2 regions of the Streptomyces sp. NPDC046379 genome follow, and region 1 is predicted to be linked to the other one. Evidence: predicted binding sites of a transcription regulator. Region 1 holds the regulator's gene; the other holds the start of a gene.
What was found. The regulator HrcA, encoded in region 1, represses chaperone genes, less so after heat shock. The targets are predictions, from matches to a motif close to TTNGCACTCNGNNNNNCNGAGTGCNAA.

Region 1 (7,224 bases):
GAGCGGCGCAGCGGCTCACGCCAGTTCGACGACGAGGACGGCCTCGCGACCGCGCTGGCCGGCTGCGCCGGACTGGACGCCGGGCTGATCGCCGAGCGGGTCCGCCGACTGGTGCACGAGTTCGGGGACAGGCCGCCGGAGGACGACCTGGCGCTGCTGGTCCTGCAGGCGCAGTAACGACCGGCGGCGGTGCGGGACAATGGAGACATGCCTTCCGCACTCCCCGACGGCGAGCCCGTCCCCGACGACGGCTCGCTGCCCCCGGACGCCCTGGCCGGCGCCGCGGAGCGTCCCCTCGGGTTCTATCTGCACGTCCCCTACTGCGCGACCCGCTGCGGCTACTGCGACTTCAACACGTACACCGCCACCGAACTGCGCGGCACCGGGGGCGCCCTCGCCTCCCGCGAGAACTACGCCGACACCCTGATCGACGAGATCCGCCTCGCCCGCAAGGTCCTCGGCGACGACCCGCGCGAGGTGAGCACGGTGTTCGTCGGCGGCGGCACGCCGACCCTGCTGGCGGCCGGGGACCTCGTACGGATGCTGGGGGCGATCCGGGAGGAGTTCGGGCTGGCGGCGGACGCCGAGGTCACCACGGAGGCGAACCCGGAGTCCGTCGACCCCGCCTACCTCGCGGCCCTGCGCCACGGCGGCTTCAACCGGATCTCCTTCGGCATGCAGAGCGCCCGGCAGCACGTCCTGCGCGTCCTGGACCGCACCCACACCCCCGGCCGCCCCGAGGCCTGCGTCGCCGAGGCCCGCGCGGCCGGATTCGACCACGTCAACCTGGACCTGATCTACGGCACCCCGGGCGAGTCCGACGACGACTGGCGGGCCTCCCTCGACGCGGCCCTCGGCGCCGGACCCGACCACGTCTCCGCCTACGCCCTGATCGTCGAGGAGGGCACCCGGCTCGCCCGACGCATCCGCCGCGGCGAGATCCCGGCGACCGACGACGACGTCCACGCCGACCGCTACCTGATCGCCGAGGAGACCCTGACCGCGGCCGGATTCGACTGGTACGAGGTGTCCAACTGGGCCGCCTCCGACGCCGGGCGCTGTCTGCACAACGAGCTGTACTGGCGCGGCGCCGACTGGTGGGGCGCCGGACCGGGGGCGCACAGCCACGTCGGGGGTGTGCGCTGGTGGAACGTCAAGCATCCCGGGGCGTACGCGGGGGCCCTAGCGGCGGGCCGTTCGCCGGGTGCCGGGCGCGAGATCCTGAGCGCCGAGGACCGACGGGTCGAGCGCGTCCTGCTGGAGCTGCGGCTGCGTGAGGGCGTCCCCCTGTCCCTGCTGCGCGACCAGGGCCTCGCCGCCGCCCGCCGGGCCCTGTCGGAGGGGCTGCTGCGGGAGGGGCCGTACGCCGAGGGCCGCGCGGCGCTCACCCTGCGGGGCCGGCTGCTGGCGGACGCGGTGGTCAGGGATCTCGTCGACTGATCACTCCGGCGGGTGAAGCGGTGCGGGACGGGCACAACATGATCGTTGCCGATGTCCAGGACCAGGTTCCGCCACAGCGCTGGGCCCGCCTGCGGACGCAGGACGTCGACATCGCCGACGAGGCCAGTGAGCCGGTTCCCGACCTTGTGGTACTGGCGCGTGATCTCCTGCCGCAGGGGGGACGGCTGCTGCCGTGTCAGCTGGTCACGATGGCCGTGGAAGTCGTCTCCGAATCAAGCGTCCACCAGGACTACGTGGTCGAACGGTCGGTCTACGCGGCGGGAGGGATTCCCGCCCACCTCGTCATCGACCCGGTCATGGCCCAGTGAGTCCTGCTGACGAAGCCCGAAGGCCAGGGCGAGGACGCCGACTACCGGAGTCGGGAGATCGTCAAGTTCGGTGACCGGGTGCCGTTGGAAGCCCTGGGGACCGAGTTGGACACGGGCGACTTCGGCACCTTCCACGGTGTCAGAGCTCACCGCTGTCCGTGACGAAGTCGATCAGCTCCTCCACCCGCCCCAGCAGCTCCGGCTCCAGGTCCTTGTAGGACCCCACCCGGGCCAGGATCGCCTGCCACACCGCGCCCGTGTTCTCCGGCCAGCCCAGCGCCCGGCACACCCCCGTCTTCCAGTCCTGGCCGTGCGGCACGCGCGGCCACGCCTCGATGCCGACGGACGACGGCTTCACCGCCTCCCAGATGTCGATGTACGGGTGGCCCACCACCAGGGCGTGCTCGCTCGTCACCGACTGTGCGATCCGCCACTCCTTCGAGCCCGGCACCAGATGGTCCACCAGGACGCCGAGCCGGGCGTCCGGGCCGGGGCCGAATTCGGCCACGATCGCGGGCAGGTCGTCCACGCCCTCCAGGTACTCCACGACCACGCCCTCGATGCGCAGGTCGTCGCCCCACACCTTCTCCACCAGCTCGGCGTCGTGCCGGCCCTCGACATAGATCCGCCCGGCCCGGGCCACCCGCGCGCGGGCGCCGGGGACGGCGACCGAACCGGAGGCGGTGCGGGCGGGACGCACCGGCGCCTGGGCCGTGGGCCGTACGAGGGTCACCGTGCGGCCCTCCAGGAGGAAGCCGCGGGGCTCCAGCGGGAACACCCGGTGCTTGCCGAAGCGGTCCTCCAGCGTCACCGTGCCCGCCTCGCAGCGGATCACCGCCCCGCAGAAACCGGTGCCCGCCTCCTCCACCACCAGGCCGGGCTCCGCCGGCACCTCGGGCACGGGCTTCGGCTTCTTCCACGGCGGGGTCAGGTCCGGAGAGTACTGGCGCATTCGAACGACGATAGGAGAACCCCCGCGGCCGTCACGGCGACACGCCGAAACGCGCCGCCAGGGCGTCCCGCTGGCGCCGGACGAACGCCGCGTCCACCGGCGCCCCGTGACCGGGCACGTACACCGCGTCCTCGCCCCCGAGGTCCAGCAGCCGGTCCAGCGCGGCCGGCCAGCGCGACGGCACCGCGTCCGGGCCGGCCTGCGGCTCGTCGGACTCCTCGACCAGGTCGCCGCAGAAGACGATCTCCGGGTCGCCCGGCACCAGCACCGCCAGATCGTGGGCGGTGTGCCCGGGGCCGACGTTCGCCAGCAGCACCTGGCGGCCGGGGCCCAGGTCCAGCGTCCACTCGCCGCTGACCAGATGGGCCGGCGCGGTCAGACCGTCCGCCGCCTCCCGGGCCGTCTCCGCGTCCAGGCCGTTGCGCACGGCGTCCGCCCGCAGCTCCTCCCGCCCGCGGGGCGAGGTGAGCGCCGCGTCCACGCCCACCGCGCCGTACACCTGCGCGCCCGCGACCGCCGCCGCCCCGAAGACATGGTCGAAGTGCGGGTGGGTCAGCGCGAGATGGGTCACACGGTGGCCGGCGACCTCCCGCGCCCGCGCGCCCAGCATCGCCCCCTCCGCGAGCCCCGACCCCGCGTCGATCAGCAGCGCGGCGCCCTTCCCGAGCACCAGCCCGGCCGTGCAGTCCCACCCGGGCAGACGCCGCCGGCCGACCCCGGCCGCCACCCGCTCCCACCCCGCCTCTTCCCAAGTCACCGTCATACGGCGACGCTAGCCTCACGTCCCCGGCGGCACGACCCCGGCGGGACCGGCCTTGCCCGGGGCGTACCCGGCAGCCGTACACTGGGCCGGGTAAGGCTGGCACTCGCGTGCGCAGAGTGCCAGGGGGAGCGTCAAGGGGCGAACCGCTGGAGGTGTGCGCGAATGCTCAGTGAACGAAGGCTGCAGGTCCTGCGCGCCATCGTCCAGGACTACGTCGGAACCGAGGAGCCGGTCGGCTCCAAGGCCCTCACCGAACGGCACAGCCTCGGCGTCTCCCCGGCCACCGTCCGCAACGACATGGCGGCCCTGGAGGACGAGGGGTACATCGCGCAGCCGCACACCAGCGCCGGGCGCATCCCCACGGACAAGGGCTACCGCCTCTTCGTCGACAAGCTGGCCGAGGTCAAGCCGCTGACCGCGCCCGAGCGGCGCGCGATCCAGAACTTCCTCGACGGCGCCGTCGACCTCGACGACGTGGTGGCGCGCACGGTGCGGCTGCTGGCGCAGCTCACCCGGCAGGTCGCGGTGGTGCAGTACCCGTCGCTCACGCGGTCGACGGTGCGCCATGTCGAGCTGCTGTCGCTGGCGCCCGCGCGCGTGATGCTGGTGCTGATCACGGACACCGGCCGGGTCGAGCAGCGGGTGATCGACTGCCCGGCGCCGTTCGGCGAGGCGTCCCTGGCGGACCTGCGGGCACGGCTGAACAGCCGCGTCGCGGGGCGCCGGTTCACGGACGTGCCGCAGCTGGTGCAGGATCTGCCGGAGGCCTTCGAGAAGGAGGACCGCGGCACGGTCCAGACGGTGCTCTCCACCCTGCTGGAGACGCTGGTGGAGCGGACCGAGGAGCGGCTGATGATCGGCGGCACCGCCAATCTCACCCGCTTCGGACATGACTTCCCCCTCACCATCCGGCCCGTGCTGGAGGCGCTGGAGGAGCAGGTCGTCCTCCTCAAGTTGCTTGGCGAGGCGAAGGATTCGGGCATGACCGTGCGCATCGGGCACGAGAACGCCCACGAGGGACTCACCTCCACGTCGGTGGTGTCGGTGGGCTACGGTTCGGGCGGCGAGGCAGTCGCCAAACTCGGCGTGGTCGGACCGACCCGCATGGATTACCCGGGAACGATGGGAGCGGTACGAGCGGTGGCACGGTACGTCGGACAGATCCTGGCGGAGTCGTAAGTGGCCACGGACTATTACGCCGTTCTCGGCGTGCGCCGCGACGCGTCGCAGGAAGAGATCAAGAAGGCCTTCCGCAGGCTCGCGCGCGAGCTGCACCCTGACGTCAACCCCGATCCGAAGACGCAGGAGCGGTTCAAGGAGATCAACGCCGCCTACGAGGTGCTCTCGGACCCGCAGAAGAAGCAGGTCTACGACCTCGGCGGCGACCCCCTCTCGCAGGGCGGCGGCGCCGGAGCGGGCGGCTTCGGCGCGGGCGGCTTCGGGAACTTCTCGGACATCATGGACGCGTTCTTCGGCACGGCGTCGCAGCGCGGGCCGCGCTCGCGCACCCGCCGGGGCCAGGACGCGATGATCCGGATCGAGGTGGAGCTGGACGAGGCCGCCTTCGGCACCACCAAGGACCTCCAGGTCGACACGGCCGTCGTGTGCGCCACCTGCAGCGGCGAGGGCGCGGCGCCCGGGACCGCGGCGCAGACGTGCGACATGTGCCGGGGCCGGGGCGAGGTCTCCCAGGTCACGCGCTCGTTCCTGGGCCAGGTCATGACCTCCCGGCCGTGCCCGCAGTGCCAGGGCTTCGGCACCGTCGTGCCGAACCCGTGCCCGGAGTGCGCCGGCGACGGACGCGTCCGCTCCCGCCGCACGCTGACCGTGAAGATTCCGGCCGGCGTCGACAACGGCACCCGGATCCAGCTCGCGGGCGAGGGCGAGGTCGGCCCCGGCGGCGGCCCGGCCGGCGACCTGTACGTCGAGATCCACGAGCTGCCGCACCCGACCTTCCAGCGGCGCGGCGACGACCTGCACTGCACGGTCACGATCCCCATGACGGCGGCGGCCCTCGGCACCAAGGTGCCGCTGGAGACGCTGGACGGCATGGAGGAGGTCGACATCCGGCCCGGCACCCAGTCCGGCCAGTCGATCCCGCTGCACGGCCGCGGCGTCACCCATCTGCGCGGCGGCGGCCGGGGCGACCTGATCGTCCACGTCGAGGTGCAGACCCCCAACAAACTCGACCCGGACCAGGAGCGCCTCCTGCGCGAACTGGCCAAACTGCGGGGTGAGGAACGCCCTCAGGGCCAGTTTCAGCCGGGGCAACAAGGGCTTTTCTCTCGGCTGAAGGATGCGTTCAACGGGCGGTGACGGGGTCGGCGGCGGTCGTCGGGCAGCGTCGGCCGGCTGGGGGGCGGGGCTGCCGGGGGTCCGGGGGCCGTCCCCCGGGTGGGCACGGTCGGCCGGGGCGACAAGGGCTTTTCCCTCGGCTGAAGGATGCGTTCGACGGGCGGTGAACCCACCGGCCGCCCACCGGCCGCGGGCCGCGTGACGGTGGCCCGTGCCAAGGCCAGGCCCGATTCGGTGCCGTCGGGAGGACGTGACACCATGCCGTCATGTCCTCCGCGCTGACCGATCTCTTCCCGCATCCGATCGTGCAGGCCCCCATGGCGGGCGGCGTCTCCGTGCCGCGGCTCGCCGCCGCCGTGTGCGAGGCGGGCGGGCTCGGGTTCCTCGCCGCCGGGTACAAGACGGCCGACGGCGTGTACCAGGAGATCAAGCAGCTGCGGAGCCTCACCTCCCGCCCCTTCGGCGTCAACCTCTTCCTGCCCCAGCCGGAGTACGCCGAGCCCGCGGCGGTGGACGTCTACGCCCAGCAGCTGGCCGGCGAGGCCGCCTGGTACGAGACCGAGCTGGGCGATCCGGACAGCGGCCGCGACGACGGGTTCGACGCCAAGCTCGCCGTGCTGCTGGACGACCCGGTCCCGGTCGTCTCCTTCCACTTCGGCTGCCCGTCCCGCGACGTCCTCGACGCCCTGCGCCGGGCCGGCACCCTCACCCTGGTCACCGCGACCTCCGCCGACGAGGCGCGCGCGGTCGAGCGGGCCGGGGCCGACGCCGTGATCGTGCAGGGCGTGGAGGCCGGCGGACATCAGGGCACCCACCGGGACGTCCCCGAGACCGACGGCTCCGGCCTCGGGCTGCTGTCGCTGATCGCGCAGGTCCGCGAGGCCGTCGGCCTGCCCCTCGTCGCCGCCGGCGGGATCATGCGCGGCAGCCAGATCGCCGCCGTCCTCGCCGCGGGCGCGAGCGCCGCACAGCTGGGCACCGCGTTCCTCGCCACCTCCGAGTCCGGCGCCCACGCCGTGCACAAGGAGGCGCTGACCAACCCCCTGTTCGTGCGCACGGAACTGACCCGCGCCTTCTCCGGCCGCCCCGCCCGCGGCCTGGTCAACCGCTTCATCCGCGAGCACGGCCGCTACGCCCCCGCCGCCTACCCCGAGATCCACCACCTCACCTCGCCGGTCCGCAAGGCCGCCGCGCAGGCGGGGGACGCCCAGGGCATGGCCCTGTGGGCGGGCCAGGGCCACCGGATGGCGCGCGAACTGCCCGCCGGGCAACTGGTGGAGGTGCTGGCGGCCGAGCTGGACGCCGCCCGGTCCGCGCGGGGCGTGCGATGACCGCGCCGGTGTTCGTGGTCGACGGCTTCACCGCGGAAGGCGGCGGGCGGCAGGTCGTGGACGGGCCCGAGGGACGGCACGCCGTCTCCGTGAAGCGGCTGCGGGCCGGCGAGG
Region 2 (7,224 bases), on a different contig from region 1:
CCGTGAGGCCGTTGATCGACACGGGGCGGGAGAGGATCTCGGCCGCGCGGGAGGCGGCGGGCGGGGAGACGGTCACTCGGGGGCTCCTAGGGATCGGATACCGATCAGTATGTGCATGTGCAACAAGCGGTGTCCAGATCGCATTCCCGGGAGCCGCGGATCCCGTTCCCGGGAGCCGGAGAACGCGGACGGACCCGCACCCGGCCGCCGCGGAAACGCCCGTGGGCGGCACCCCCCGTCGTACGGGGAGTGCCGCCCACGGCACGGAAGGACGGTACCGATCCTCGGAAGGATCAGAAGTCCATGTCACCGCCCGGCATGCCGCCGCCGGCCGGCGCGGCGGCCTTCTCCGGCTTGTCGGCGATGACGGCCTCGGTGGTGAGGAACAGCGCGGCGATGGAGGCGGCGTTCTGCAGCGCGGAACGGGTCACCTTCGCCGGGTCGATGATGCCTTCGGCGACCAGGTCGACGTACTCACCGGTCGCGGCGTTCAGGCCGTGGCCCGGGGTGAGGTTGCGGACCTTCTCCACCACGACGCCGCCCTCGAGGCCGGCGTTGACGGCGATCTGCTTCAGCGGGGCCTCGAGCGCCAGCTTGACGGCGGCGGCACCGGTGGCCTCGTCGCCCTCGAGCTCCAGCTTCTCGAACACCTGGGAGGCCTGGAGCAGGGCCACGCCACCACCGGCGACGATGCCCTCCTCGACGGCCGCCTTGGCGTTGCGCACGGCGTCCTCGATGCGGTGCTTGCGCTCCTTGAGCTCCACCTCGGTGGCGGCGCCGGCCTTGATGACCGCGACACCGCCGGCGAGCTTCGCCAGGCGCTCCTGCAGCTTCTCGCGGTCGTAGTCCGAGTCGCTGTTCTCGATCTCGGCGCGGATCTGGTTCACGCGGCCCTGGACCTGCTCCGCGGAGCCGGCGCCGTCCACGATGGTGGTCTCGTCCTTGGTGATGACGACCTTGCGGGCGCGGCCCAGGAGGTCCAGGGTCGCGTTCTCCAGCTTGAGGCCGACCTCCTCGGAGATGACCTCGCCGCCCGTGAGGATGGCGATGTCGCCGAGCATGGCCTTGCGGCGGTCGCCGAAGCCCGGGGCCTTGACGGCGACGGACTTGAAGGTGCCGCGGATCTTGTTGACGACCAGGGTCGACAGGGCCTCGCCCTCGACGTCCTCGGCGATGATCAGCAGCGGCTTGCCCGACTGCATGACCTTCTCCAGGAGCGGAAGCAGGTCCTTGACGTTGGAGATCTTGGAGTTGGCGATGAGGATGTAGGGGTCCTCGAGCGAGGCCTCCATCCGCTCCATGTCGGTGGCGAAGTACGCCGAGATGTAGCCCTTGTCGAAGCGCATGCCCTCGGTGAGCTCGAGCTCCAGACCGAAGGTCTGCGACTCCTCGACCGTGATGACGCCTTCCTTGCCGACCTTGTCCATCGCCTCGGCGATCAGCTCGCCGATCTGGGTGTCGGCGGCGGAGATGGAGGCCGTGGAGGCGATCTGCTCCTTGGTCTCGACCTCCTTGGCCTGGTCGAGCAGGGCGGCGGAGACGGCCTCGACGGCCTTCTCGATGCCGCGCTTCAGGGCCATCGGGTTGGCGCCGGCCGCGACGTTGCGCAGACCCTCGCGCACCAGGGCCTGGGCCAGCACGGTCGCCGTGGTCGTACCGTCGCCGGCGACGTCGTCCGTCTTCTTGGCGACTTCCTTGACCAGCTCGGCGCCGATCTTCTCGTACGGGTCCTCGAGCTCGATCTCCTTGGCGATGGAGACACCATCGTTGGTGATCGTGGGGGCGCCCCACTTCTTCTCGAGGACGACGTTGCGGCCCTTGGGGCCGAGCGTCACCTTCACGGCGTCCGCGAGCTGGTTCATGCCGCGCTCGAGGCCGCGCCGCGCCTCCTCGTCGAACGCGATGATCTTGGCCATGTGAAGTGGTCCCTCCAGGACTGGGGGTGATTCCTTCGGACCGCGCCCGCGCCCGCGACGGACGGCTCGCCGGCCCGTGGTTCCTTGCCCCACCTGGCCCGCGGGCCTCACCGACCCGGTCCTTCTTTGTCACTCTCACCTTCAGAGTGCTAACGCCAATGATTAGCACTCGGGTGTGGTGAGTGCAAGCGCCTCCCGGCATCCGGCCACCCGGAGGCGTGGGTCCGGACAGCCGGAAGCGCGGGTCCCGACCGCCGGAAGCGGCGGATCCGCGGACGGCCGAAGGCGACGGACCCGAAGGCCGAAGGCGACGGACCCGGAGGCCGGAGGCGGACCCGGAGGCCGGAGGCGCGGGCCCGGACAGCCGGGGACGCGGGCCCGGACAGCCGAAGGGCCCGCACCCCTGGGGATGCGGGCCCTTCGGAGAAAGACCTTCGCCTGCGGTGGTCGGTCGCGCGTTTCAGGCAGTGACGCGGACCATGTCGGCCTGCGGGCCCTTCTGACCCTGCGAGATCTCGAACTCGACTCGCTGGCCCTCTTCGAGGGTCCGGTACCCGTCCATCTGGATCGCGCTGTAGTGGACGAAGACGTCCGCACCACCGTCGACCGCGATGAAGCCGTACCCCTTCTCCGCGTTGAACCACTTGACGGTGCCCTGAGCCATGCCTAACTCCCCTATTACTGGCCCTTGCACAGATCCACACTTCGCGGACCCGGGTCAGACCTCACCCCCCAATGGCTGGGGGCGTGCGCCGGAACGCGTCGACCGCGGCCGAATGTATCTGTCCAACTGCCGTCTGCAACAGGTCAGTCGGACGAGAAATCTGGGCGCGAGCGGTCGGGAATTTACGGAAAATCCGCCAGACTTCAGGGCAAGCCGGACCGCGGAAAAGGCCAGGATGGCCGAAAAGGATCGCACACTTTGGCTACTTCTCGACGGAAGCGCAGCGTTCCACATATGCGCCCGGCAAGGTGAAAGGGGGCGCGTTCCCCAACTCTACCGTGCTCAATCACATTGAATGGCCCCCTCCGCTTCTCTTGGGGAGGGGGCCATTCAACGGACGTCCGGTGTTCAGCCGCCGGCGACGGCGGGGATGATCGACACTCCCGCGCCGTCCGGGGTGGCGGTGTCCAGACCCTGTTCAAAACGGACGTCGTCGTCGTTGACGTACACGTTGACGAAGCGGCGCAGCTTGCCCTGGTCGTCCAGGACGCGGGCGGCGATGCCCGTGTGGTTCTTCTCCAGGTCGGCGATGACCTCGCCGAGGGTGGCCCCCTCGGCGGCGACCTCGGCCTTCCCGCCCGTGTAGGTGCGCAGGATGGTGGGGATGCGGACGGTGACGCTCATGGCTCGGTGACCTCCGGTCGGGGTGGCTGGCGTACGCGGATGCGGAAGGGGGCGGCGGACCGGCGGATCAGGCGAGGCCGGCCGCGCGGAACGACTCCAGGCTCGGCCGGATGGTCGCGGTGAGCCCCGTCCCCGCCACGGCGTCCAGCGTCTTGAGACCGTCGCCCGTGTTGAGGACGACCGTGGTCTTCGCCGGGTCCAGCACGCCGTTCTCGATCAGCTTGCGGGTCACGCCCACCGTCACGCCGCCGGCCGTCTCCGCGAAGATGCCCTCGGTGCGGGCCAGCAGCCTGATGGCGTCCACGATCTGCTCGTCCGTGACGTCCTCCACGGCGCCGCCCGTGCGGCGGGCGATGTCGAGGACGTAGGGCCCGTCGGCCGGGTTGCCGATGGCGAGGGACTTGGCGATGGTGTCGGGCTTCTGCGGCCGGACGACGTCGTGCCCGGCCTTGTACGCGGTGGACACCGGCGAGCAGCCCTCGGCCTGGGCGCCGAAGATCTTGTACGGCCGGTCCTCGACCAGACCGAGCTTGATCAGTTCCTGCAGCCCCTTGTCGATCTTGGTGAGCTGGGAGCCGGAGGCGATCGGCACCACGATCTGGTCCGGCAGCCGCCAGCCGAGCTGCTCGCAGATCTCGTACGCGAGGGTCTTGGACCCCTCCGCGTAGTACGGCCGCAGGTTGACGTTGACGAAGCCCCAGCCCTCGCCGGCCGGGTCGCCGATCAGCTCGGAGCAGAAGCGGTTGACGTCGTCGTAGTTGCCCTCGATGCCGACCAGCTCGCCGCCGTAGACGGCGGCCATGACGACCTTGCCCTGCTCCAGGTCGTGCGGGATGAACACGCAGGAGCGCAGGCCGGCCCGGGCGGCGGCGGCGCCGACCGCGCCGGCCAGGTTGCCGGTGGAGGAGCAGGACAGGGTGGTGAAGCCGAAGGCCCGGGCGGCCTCCAGGGCCTGGGCGACGACCCGGTCCTTGAAGGAGTGGGTCGGGTTGCCGGAGTCGTCCTTGACGTACAGACCGCCGGTCACGCCGAGTTCGCGGGCGAGGTTGTCGGCCTGGACGAGCTTGGTCCAGCCGGGGTTCAGGTTGGGCTTGTCCGCCACGTCGGCCGGGACGGGCAGCAGGGGCGCGTAGCGCCAGATGTTCGCGGGTCCCGCCTCGATGCGCCGCCGCAGTTCCTCGGTGTCGTAGGCCGAGAAGTCGTACGCGATCTCCAGCGGGCCGAAACACTCCTCGCAGGCGAAGACCGGTCCGAGGGGTACGCGGTGACCGCACTCGCGGCAGGAGAGCGCCGCGGCGGGACCCAGGTCCACGGAGGCGGCGGAATCGGTGGTGCTTGCAACGGTCTGCACAGCCATGTGAGGCGAGGCCCTTTCTCCTCATCTTCCTCACGACGCATCTCGCCGTGAGACGGATTTGGCACCTTCCCTAGCCGGGAGCCTCGCGGAAACGATCAACACTGATCTACGAGACCGGCTGGAGGGTTGCCGGGGCTTCATCGGGCCGTATCCCTCTGCCCCTCTGGATGAGCTGTATGTGGTTGTCGGCATGGCGACCCCCGACATGCGATGGTCACCAGCGTTGTTCAAGACTGTAACCGAAGGCCAGGACAGTTGAGATAGTCGTCCGAAGCGCGAGATGGATCACATGCCGGTCGGAACGTCCGGACATGTGCTCCCCCGCTCGCCGAGAGAACGCGAAGGAGCCGCAGGCTGTGCTGGAAGAAGTCGAGCGCTGGCTGAACACCCGCTCCTGGTCCGCGACCGATCGCCCGCTGCACAAGATCCTGGCCGCCAAGCGTGCCACGGGCCAGTCGGTCAGCGTCGTGCTGCCCGCCCTCAACGAGGAGGAGACGGTCGGCGACATCGTCGCCGTGATCCGGCACGACCTGATGCACCAGGTCCCGCTCGTCGACGAGATCGTCGTCGTCGACTCGGGCTCCACCGACCGCACCTCCGAGGTGGCCGCCGCCGCGGGCGCCCGGGTGGTGCACCGCGACGAGATCCTCCCGCGCCTCCCCGCCGTGCCCGGCAAGGGCGAGGTGCTGTGGCGCTCCCTGCTGGTGACCGACGGGGACATCGTCTGCTTCATCGACGCGGACCTGCGGGAGTTCTCGTCGGACTTCGTCTCCGGGATCGTCGGCCCGCTGCTGACCGACCCGGACGTCGACCTCGTCAAGGGGATGTACGACCGCCCGCTGGGCGGCGCGGCGGGGCAGGGCGGCCGGGTGACCGAGCTGATGGCACGCCCGCTGCTCAACATGCACTGGCCGCAGCTGGCGGGCTTCGTGCAGCCGCTGGGCGGCGAGTACGCGGCCCGCCGCTCGCTGCTGGAACAGCTGCCCTTCCCCGTCGGGTACGGCGTGGAGCTGGGCATGCTGGTCGACGCCCTGCACCTGGTGGGGCTCGACGCGCTGGCCCAGGTGGACATCGGGGTGCGCAAGCACCGGCACCAGGACGGGCAGGCGCTCGGCCGGATGGCCGCGGCGATCTACCGCACCGCGCAGCTGAGGCTGGCGCGCGGGCATCTGATCCGGCCCGCCATCACCCAGTTCGAGCGGGGGTCGGAGGGGTTCGAGCCGCGCACGTACTCGGTGGACACGGAGGAGCGTCCGCCGATGGTGGAGATCGCGGAGTACGCGCGGCGCAGGGTGGCGTGAGGCGGCCGGGCGCGGGCCGGACGGGAGCGGAAGGGTCCGGACGAGAGGTCGGACGAGGAGCCGGACGGCGGGCCGCGCGGAGGGTCGCGCGGCCGGTCGTCCGCCGTCGCACGGCCGGTCGTATACGGCACGCGATCCGGCCGCCGAACTGCTGGAACCGTACGTTTGAGCGGTTGGGGGGCGGGCTAGGTTGAGGCTTATGGCTTCGACGTACGGTGCTGCACAGGTCCTGCTCGCCTCCAACCGGGGGCCGGTCTCCTACACGGTCGGCGAGGACGGTTCGCTGAACGCCCGCAGGGGCGGTGGCGGCCTGGTCTCCGGGCTGTCGGCGATCGGTCCGGACGCGGGCGCGCTGTGGGTGTGCTCGGCCCTGAGCGACGGGGACCGCGAGGCGGTGCGGCGCGGGGTGGGCGAGTCCGGGGTGCGGATGCTGGACATCCCGGGGGACGTGCACGCGGACGCGTACAACGGCGTCGCGAACTCGGTGCTGTGGTTCGTGCACCACATGCTCTACCAGACGCCGGTGGAGCCGGTGTTCGACGCGGAGTTCCGGCGCCAGTGGGCGTCGTACGTCACGTACAACGAGGCGTTCGCGCGGGCGCTGGCCGAGGAAGCGGCCGAGGGCGCGGCGGTGCTGGTGCAGGACTACCACCTCACGCTCGTGCCGGGGCTGCTGCGCGAGCTGCGCCCGGACCTGCGGATCGGCCACTTCTCGCACACGCCGTGGGCGCCGCCGGAGTACTTCCGGATGCTGCCGGACGACGTGGCCGGGCAGGTGCTGCGCGGGATGCTGGGCGCGGACCGGCTGGGTTTCCTCACCCGCCGCTGGGCGGAGGCGTTCACGGCGTGCTGCGAGGCGTTCGCCGGGGGCCTCGGCGGGACGCGCGTGGGCGTGCACGGCCTGGGAGCGGACGCGGACTTCCTGCGCCGGCGCTCGCGCGAGGCGGACGTCGAGGAGCGCATGGAGTCGCTGCGCGCGGAGATCGGCGAGGGCCGCCGGGCGATCGTCCGCGTGGACCGCACGGAACTCTCCAAGAACATCGTCCGCGGCCTGCTGGCCTACCGCCGGCTCCTGGAGGACCGCCCCGAGTGGCACGAGCGGGTGGTGCACGTCGCGTTCGCCTACCCGTCGCGGCAGGACCTCGCGGTGTACCGCGACTACACGGCGGAGGTGCAGCGCCTGGCCGCGGAGATCAACGACCAGTACGGCACGCCGGGCTGGACGCCGGTGGTCCTCCACGTCAAGGACGACTTCGCCCGCTCCCTGGCCGCGTACCGCCTGGCCGACGTGGCCCTGGTGAA

Region 2: a site for HrcA is predicted at 2,079-2,105, ahead of groL (chaperonin GroEL). Genes of this name have one in related genera too.

What each region holds. Positions count from the first base shown of each region.
Region 1 covers NZ_JBVJFP010000001.1:456,663-463,886, reverse strand. Annotated here, with positions in the region: gene ACZ6KF_RS02125 (SpoIIE family protein phosphatase) at 1-177, shown strand, start outside; gene hemW (radical SAM family heme chaperone HemW) at 208-1,440, shown strand; gene ACZ6KF_RS02115 (Uma2 family endonuclease) at 1,479-1,769, shown strand; gene ACZ6KF_RS02110 (DUF3097 domain-containing protein) at 1,909-2,721, opposite strand; gene ACZ6KF_RS02105 (MBL fold metallo-hydrolase) at 2,753-3,484, opposite strand; gene hrcA (heat-inducible transcriptional repressor HrcA) at 3,647-4,663, shown strand; gene dnaJ (molecular chaperone DnaJ) at 4,664-5,800, shown strand; gene ACZ6KF_RS02090 (nitronate monooxygenase) at 6,046-7,110, shown strand; gene ACZ6KF_RS02085 (16S rRNA (uracil(1498)-N(3))-methyltransferase) at 7,107-7,224, shown strand, end outside.
Region 2 covers NZ_JBVJFP010000012.1:127,389-134,612, reverse strand. Annotated here, with positions in the region: gene ACZ6KF_RS21895 (NADH:flavin oxidoreductase) at 1-76, opposite strand, end outside; gene groL (chaperonin GroEL) at 294-1,916, opposite strand; gene ACZ6KF_RS21885 (cold-shock protein) at 2,377-2,580, opposite strand; gene ACZ6KF_RS21880 (ubiquitin-like small modifier protein 1) at 2,989-3,264, opposite strand; gene thrC (threonine synthase) at 3,332-4,621, opposite strand; SAM riboswitch class I at 4,640-4,795, opposite strand; gene ACZ6KF_RS21870 (glucosyl-3-phosphoglycerate synthase) at 4,978-5,922, shown strand; gene ACZ6KF_RS21865 (alpha,alpha-trehalose-phosphate synthase (UDP-forming)) at 6,122-7,224, shown strand, end outside.